3 regions of the Streptomyces sp. NPDC043952 genome follow, and region 3 is predicted to be linked to each of the others. Evidence: riboswitches for the same ligand, from Rfam matches in the RefSeq annotation. Region 3 holds a riboswitch; each other region holds the start of a gene.

Evidence for each region. Region 3 has a riboswitch for cobalamin ahead of AC069R_RS26860 (ribonucleoside-diphosphate reductase subunit alpha). Riboswitches for the same ligand answer to the same signal wherever they lie in the genome.
Region 1: another riboswitch for cobalamin. It lies ahead of AC069R_RS25690 (CbtB domain-containing protein); the one in region 3 lies ahead of AC069R_RS26860 (ribonucleoside-diphosphate reductase subunit alpha).
Region 2: another riboswitch for cobalamin. It lies ahead of AC069R_RS22190 (cobalamin biosynthesis protein); the one in region 3 lies ahead of AC069R_RS26860 (ribonucleoside-diphosphate reductase subunit alpha).

What each region holds. Positions count from the first base shown of each region.
Region 1 is NZ_JBWKES010000027.1:65,643-67,894, forward strand. Features, by position in the region: gene AC069R_RS25685 (CbtA family protein) at 1-700, opposite strand, end outside; gene AC069R_RS25690 (CbtB domain-containing protein) at 723-944, opposite strand; cobalamin riboswitch at 981-1,126, opposite strand; gene AC069R_RS25695 (enoyl-CoA hydratase) at 1,205-1,996, opposite strand; gene mmsB (3-hydroxyisobutyrate dehydrogenase) at 1,993-2,252, opposite strand, start outside.
Region 2 is NZ_JBWKES010000019.1:92,096-94,347, reverse strand. Features, by position in the region: gene AC069R_RS22200 (inorganic phosphate transporter) at 1-311, shown strand, start outside; gene AC069R_RS22195 (hypothetical protein) at 343-570, shown strand; cobalamin riboswitch at 776-918, shown strand; gene AC069R_RS22190 (cobalamin biosynthesis protein) at 1,018-1,971, shown strand; gene AC069R_RS22185 (cobyric acid synthase) at 1,968-2,252, shown strand, end outside.
Region 3 is NZ_JBWKES010000030.1:65,137-67,388, reverse strand. Features, by position in the region: gene mctP (monocarboxylate uptake permease MctP) at 1-437, shown strand, start outside; gene AC069R_RS26865 (GNAT family N-acetyltransferase) at 505-1,011, shown strand; cobalamin riboswitch at 1,055-1,189, shown strand; gene AC069R_RS26860 (ribonucleoside-diphosphate reductase subunit alpha) at 1,314-2,252, shown strand, end outside.

The sequences.
Region 1 (2,252 bases), on a different contig from region 3:
TCAACAGGCGTTCCGCCAGTTCGCCGAAGAGCAGGCCGAATCCGGCCCATAGAGTGGCCTGGATGGCCAGCGCGGACAGCCGGAACCGCCACAGCAGGGCGGCCGGGAAGTCCTTGGGCACCTCGTTGATGACCGGCAGGAACTCGTAGGCCAGGCCGATCACGACGGCGAACGCGGCCACGGCGGCCACCGTCGCCCACCAAGTGCCCAACGAGGGCGCGAGGCGCTTGCCCAGGATGGTGGCGGCGATCGCCAGGAGCACGCTGAGCAACATCATCAGGAAGTACAGCGTGGTGCGCTTGCTGATGGTGTCCGGATCACCCACCGACGGCGGGTTGGCCGGGTACTTCAGGAACGGCACGACATACACGGCGAGGAGCGCGCAGCCGGACAGCAGCAGCGCGGTCGCCCGCGGGCTGAAGCGGCCGACGCGGCCGAGTGCGAAGCAGTACGCGAGCGCGGCGATGCCGCCGAAGGCGACCCCGTAGACGAGGACGCCCGTGGCGAGGCCGGCGGTGGACTGCAGGGAGCGGGAGACGACTTCCATCTCGTGCTCGTGAGAGTGGGCGTCCTCGAAGGCGATCGCCTTGTCGACGCTCGGCTCCCCGAGAAGGTAGGCGACGACGAGGGCGAGCACGCCGGCCACGAGGCCGGCGAGCATGCCCCGCACGAGGAGGTTTCTGACCGTTGCGGAGTTCATGGGTGTGTGCTGTCCGCTCGCGTCAGTGGCAGGGGAAGCCGAGCAGGTGGCGGGCGTCGTGCACCCACTCGTGGACGTCGGTGCCGTTGAACACCGAGGTGGCGCCCTGCTCGGCGCCGACGAAGTAGAGCAGGACCAGCATCAGGATGCCGAAGAAGACCGCCCAGGGAGCTATCGCCTTCAGCGGCAGCTTCGCGGGGATGGCGGGAGTGGTGGCTGTCGGCTGCGCGGCGGTCTGCGCCATGGCGGAACCTCCTCTGGGAGTTCGCGTCCCATCTCGGTGGTGCACATGACGACGGCCACGGGTCTGACTCACGAACCGCCCGTCATAAGGATAGTTCGCATACAGTGGCGCGACCGTGCCGGAGTCCCACCGGCTTCCGTCTCGCCGTCGTCGATATCGGACCGACCGTATCGCGAGTCACGAGCCTGGCCAAGACCGCGCCCGTCCGCCCCGGCATGATCTTCCTCTCAAGCCGGGCGGACGGCCGGGTGCCGGGCGGTTCAGCGGTGGCGGAACTCCGGCGGTCTCTTGTCTACGAAGGCGGCCATGCCCTCCTTCTGGTCGGCGGTCGCGAACACCGCGTGGAACAGACGCCGTTCGAAACGGACGCCTTCCGTGAGCGTGGTCTCGAAGGCCCGCCCGACCGCTTCCTTCGCCATCATCGCGACAGGCAGCGACCTACCGGCGACGGTCTCGGCGACGGCCAGGGCTTCGCCGAGCAGGTCGTCAGCGGGGACCACCCTGGAGACCAGCCCGGCTCGCTCGGCTTCGGTCGCGTCCATGATGCGCCCGGTCAGGCACAGTTCCATGGCCTTGGCCTTGCCGACCGCGCGGGTCAGGCGCTGGGAGCCGCCGATGCCGGGGATCACCCCGAGCTTGATCTCGGGCTGGCCGAAGACGGCCGTGTCGGCGGCGAGCAGGATGTCGCAGAGCATGGCGAGCTCGCAGCCGCCGCCCAGGGCGTATCCGGCGACCGCCGCCACTGTCGGCGTGCGGAGCTGTCCGAGCCGGTCCCAGGCGGCGAACCAGTCAGCCAGGTACATGTCCATGTATCCCTGTGGCTGCATCTCCTTGATGTCGGCGCCGGCGGCGAACGCCTTCGCCGACCCGGTGATCACGATGCAGCCGCAGCCCGGGTCCCGGTCGAGGGCCTCGGTCGCCGCGACGACCTCGTTCATGACCTTGAGGTTGAGGGCGTTGAGGGCCTTGGGCCGGTTGAGGGTGAGCAGGGCGGTACGGCCCTTGCGCTCGACGAGGATCGTCTCGTACTCGTGGGCCGGTTCCGTGGTCATGCCTCAGCTCCGCTCTGGTCCCTGATGGTGCGTACGATGCCGGAGAAGTCCTCCGTGACACCGGCTCGCTCGGCATAGGATTCGTACAACTCGGCTGCTCGCAGGCCGAGTTCCGCGTGCACTCCGCCCGCTTTGACTGCGTTGGCCGCGAGCCCAAGGTCCTTGGCCATCAGAGAGGCGGCGAACCCGGGACGGTAGTCCCGGTTGGCCGGGCTGGCTGGGACGGGCCCGGGGACGGGGCAGTTGACGCTGAGGG
Region 2 (2,252 bases), on a different contig from region 3:
CGCTGGTCGGCGCGGGCGCCGAGGCCGTCACCGAACTCGGTGACGGGGGCACCGCCGCGGTCGCCGTCTTCCTGGTCGCCGCGAGCGCCTGGATCTACAAGCTGTCCCGGCGCGAGGTCATCGACCACACCAACGTGGTCGCCGAGCCGGCCGCGGAGCCGTCCGGCGTGGTGACCACCGCCATCGCCGCGGTGACCCCGCCGCCCGCCGGCTCGATCGCCGACGACCTGACGGCCACCATCCCCGCCCCCGCGCCGGTCCCGGCCGCCGAGCAGACGGCCTCCGCCGTCCCGCCGGCCGCCACCGTCTGACCCCCAGCCCGTTCACCAAGGAAGCAACCCCATGAAGATCGACTGGGCGGCCATCGGCTCCGTCTTCGGCGTCAGCCTCGCCTTCACGGTGGGCCTGGTGGTCCTGTTCACCCTCGGCATCAACGGCCTGGCCCGGCGCGAGAAGGCCGCGGCCGAGGGCGGCTCCGCCACGCTCGCCGTCACCGGCGCCTACGTCTGCTTCGCGGCCTGCGCGGCGGCGGTGGCGTACGGCATCCTCCTGATCGTCTCCAAGTCCTGAGCCGTCAGGGCCCCGCAGCGCCCTGACACCGAAAGCGTCCTGGCACCGAAAGGGCCCTGACCTCGAAGGTGTCACGGCCCGCACCACCCCGGCAGTCCCCCAGGCTCCCCTCCGCCACCCGCGGCAGGGGAGCCTTCGGCATGCCCGGCCACCCCGCGCGGTGTGGGGATCTGCACACTCCCGCAGGTCAACGGCAAGTTGACGGCCGTTCCGGGCGCATGGTGGACTGCCCACGCCATCTACGGCAGCAGGAGAGGAAGCCGGTGCGAATCCGGCGCGGTCCCGCCACTGTCACCGGGGAAGAACCCCCGGAGAGCCAGGAACTCTCGCCGCCGGATCACGTCGAACCAGGGCGCGGACACCCTGAGTGAGGACACATCGCCATGCTCGGCTGCCGAACGACCAGTACCAGGACCACTGTCGCGGTGCCCACGGCCGGCTGAGCCGATGGCCGCCGATCGCAGTTACGCGTACGGCGCCGCCGCCGGACTCCTCGGCGACCTCCTCCTCGGCGATCCCCGCCGCGGGCATCCGGTCGCCGCGTTCGGGCGTGCGGCCGCCGCCGTGGAAGGCGCGTTGTGGCACGACCACCGCGGCTGGGGCGCCCTGCACACCACCGTGTGCGCCGGTGGCGCCGTCGCGCTCGGAGCGCTGGCCGCACGCGTCGCCCGCCCCTCCCCCACCGCCGCCGTCGCCCTGACCGCCGCGGCCGCCTGGTCCGTCGTCGGCGGCACCTCCCTCGCCCGCGAGGCGCGGGCGATCGGCCGCGCCCTCGCGGCCGGGGACGTCGAGGCGGCCCGCGCCCGGCTGCCGCACCTGTGCGGCCGGGACCCGCAGGCGCTGGACGCCGACGGGATCGCGCGGGCCGTGGTCGAGTCGGTCGCCGAGAACACCTCCGACGCGGTCGTGGGCGCCCTGGTGTGGGGCGCGGCCGCCGGGGTGCCGGGGCTGCTCGGCTTCCGGGCCGTCAACACCCTGGACGCGATGTCGGGTCACAAGTCCCCCAGGTACCGCCGCTTCGGCTGGGCGTCCGCGCGCCTGGACGACGTGGCCGGCTGGCCGGGGGCCCGGCTGACCGCCGTACTCGCCGCCGCGGCCGGACCCGATCCGCGCGGCGCCGTACGGGCCTGGCGCGCGGACGCCCGCCGGCATCCGAGCCCCAACGCCGGTCCCGTGGAGGCCGCTTTCGCGGGCGCCCTCGGTGTGCGCCTGGGCGGCACCCTCTCCTACGGCGGCCGGACCGAGCACCGTCCCGTGCTCAACGGCGTCACGGGGCGGGCCGTCCGGGTCCCCGACATCGAGCGCGCGGTACGGCTCTCCCGCCGCGTCGGCCTGCTCGCGCTCGGCACCACACTCGCCGCGCGCCACCTCGTCAACGGGCTGAAGGGACGCGGGAAGTGAACGGTGGTCTCCTCGTCGCCGGCACCACCTCCGACGCAGGCAAGAGCGTCGTGACGGCCGGGATCTGCCGGTGGCTGGTGCGCCAGGGCGTGAAGGTCGCGCCGTTCAAGGCGCAGAACATGTCCCTGAACTCCTTCGTCACCCGCGAGGGCGCCGAGATCGGGCGCGCCCAGGCCATGCAGGCCCAGGCCTGCCGGATCGAACCGACCGCGCTGATGAACCCGGTGCTGCTCAAGCCGGGCGGCGAACAGAGCAGCCAGGTGGTGCTGCTGGGCAGGCCG
Region 3 (2,252 bases):
CGCTGGTCTTCGTGCTCGGCATGGACAAGACGGTCGCCATCAACTTCCAGCTGCTCGGCGGCATCTGGATCCTGCAGACCTTCCCGGCCCTGGTCGGCGGCCTGTTCACCCGCTGGTTCCACCGCTGGGCGCTGCTCGCGGGCTGGGCGGTCGGCATGGTCTACGGCACCCTCGCCGCGTACGGTGTCGCCTCGCCGACCCAGAAGCACTTCGGCGGCTCCGCCGACGACATTCCGGGCATCGGCCAGATCGGCTACATCGGCATGACGGCGTTCGTGCTCAACGTCCTCGTCACGGTGGTGCTGACCGTCGTCCTGAAGGCCGTGAAGGCCCCCGAGGGCGTCGACGAGACCCGTCCCGAGGACTACACGGCGGACGCGGGCGATCCGGGCGTCCAGGTGGAACTGCCGCCGGCGACGGCGGGCAGCGCGCACTAGAGCACCCCGCGGCGGGCCACCGGAAATCATGTGTCCCGGTGGCCCGTTGTCGTCCACACTCACCGGCATGGACATCCTGATCCGTACCGCCGACCCGACCGAGTACGACGCCCTCGGGGCGATCACCGCCGACGCCTATCTGGACGACGGCCTCCTGGACTTCGGCGCCGACGACCCTTACCTCCACGAGCTCAGGAACGTGGCCAAGAGAGCGGCCGCGGCCACCGTCCTCGTGGCCGTCCGGGGCGACGCCCTCCTCGGCGGGGTCACCTTCGTGCCGTCCCCCGGCCCCATGGCCGACATCGCCCGCCCCGGCGAGGCCGAGATCCGCATGCTGGCGGTGGACAAGGCGGCCCGCGGCCGGGGGGCCGGCGAGGCGCTGGTGCGGGCCTGCGCCGAGCGGGCGCGCGCCGTCGGGGGCTGCCGCGCGATCGTGCTCTCCACGCAGCCGACCATGCGCGGCGCCCACCGCATCTACGAGCGGCTGGGCTTCATACGCACGCCCGAGCGGGACTGGCAGCCCCTCCCGGAGCTGACGGACCTCACTCTGCTCACCTACCAGTTGACGCTCTGAGATCGGCGACGACACAACATCTGGGGGTGGCACGACGACCCGGCACTAGATGTATGCTCATGGTCGCTGTCGTCGCAGGGGAATCCGGTGCGAATCCGGAACTGTCCCGCAACGGTGTACTTGTGCGCATCCGCGCACAGGAGTCAGTCCGAGGACCTGCCGGCAGCGCACCCGGCCCACCGGTCCGGGTGCTCTGAGACGTCCGGGCCTCGTGGAGTGGGCCGGTGGACGCGACGCCGTGTGCGCTCGTGGCTGCCCCCTGCCCTCCGCCAGGCCCCGTGCCGAGCGAGGGAGAGCCCCACGTGACCATCGCGCCAGCCGAACCGGCTTCAGCCCAGGGCCTGGAGAACGACGGTCCCGGTGCCGCACTGCTGCGGACCCTGACCGAGCTGACCGGGGACCTCCCCGACGCCGATCCCGGCCGGGTCGCGGCCGCCGCGCTGCGCGGCCGCTCGGCCCACGCCGACGAGGCGGAGCTGCGCGAACTCGCGACCGAGGCCGCGGCCGGCCTGATCTCCGAGGACCCCGCGTACTCGCGGCTCGCCGCCCGGCTGCTGACCCTCGCCATCCGCGCCGAGGCCGCCTCGCAGGGCGTGACGTCGTTCACCGAGTCGGTCGCCGTCGGGCACCGCGAGGGGCTCATCGCCGACCGGACCGCCGAGTTCGTGCGCCTGCACGCCGCCCGGCTGGACCAGCTCGTCGACCGGGCCGCCGACGACCGCTTCGGCTACTTCGGCCTGCGCACCCTGCACAGCCGCTACCTGCTGCGCCACCCGATCACCCGCCAGGTCATCGAGACCCCCCAGCACTTCATGCTCCGCGTCGCCGCCGGCCTCGCCGAGGACGACTCGGCACGCTCCGTGGACGAAGTGGCCGCGCTCTACCGGCTGATGAGCCGGCTCGACTACCTGCCCTCCTCCCCCACGCTGTTCAACTCCGGCACCCGGCACCCCCAGATGTCGTCCTGCTACCTCCTCGACTCCCCGCTGGACGAGCTGGACTCCATCTACGACCGCTACCACCAGGTCGCCCGGCTCTCCAAGCACGCGGGCGGCATCGGTCTGTCGTACTCCCGTATCCGCGCCCGCGGTTCGCTGATCCGCGGCACCAACGGGCACTCCAACGGCATCGTGCCGTTCCTGAAGACCCTGGACGCCTCGGTGGCCGCGGTGAACCAGGGCGGCCGGCGCAAGGGCGCGGCGGCGGTGTACCTGGAGACCTGGCACTCCGACATCGAGGAG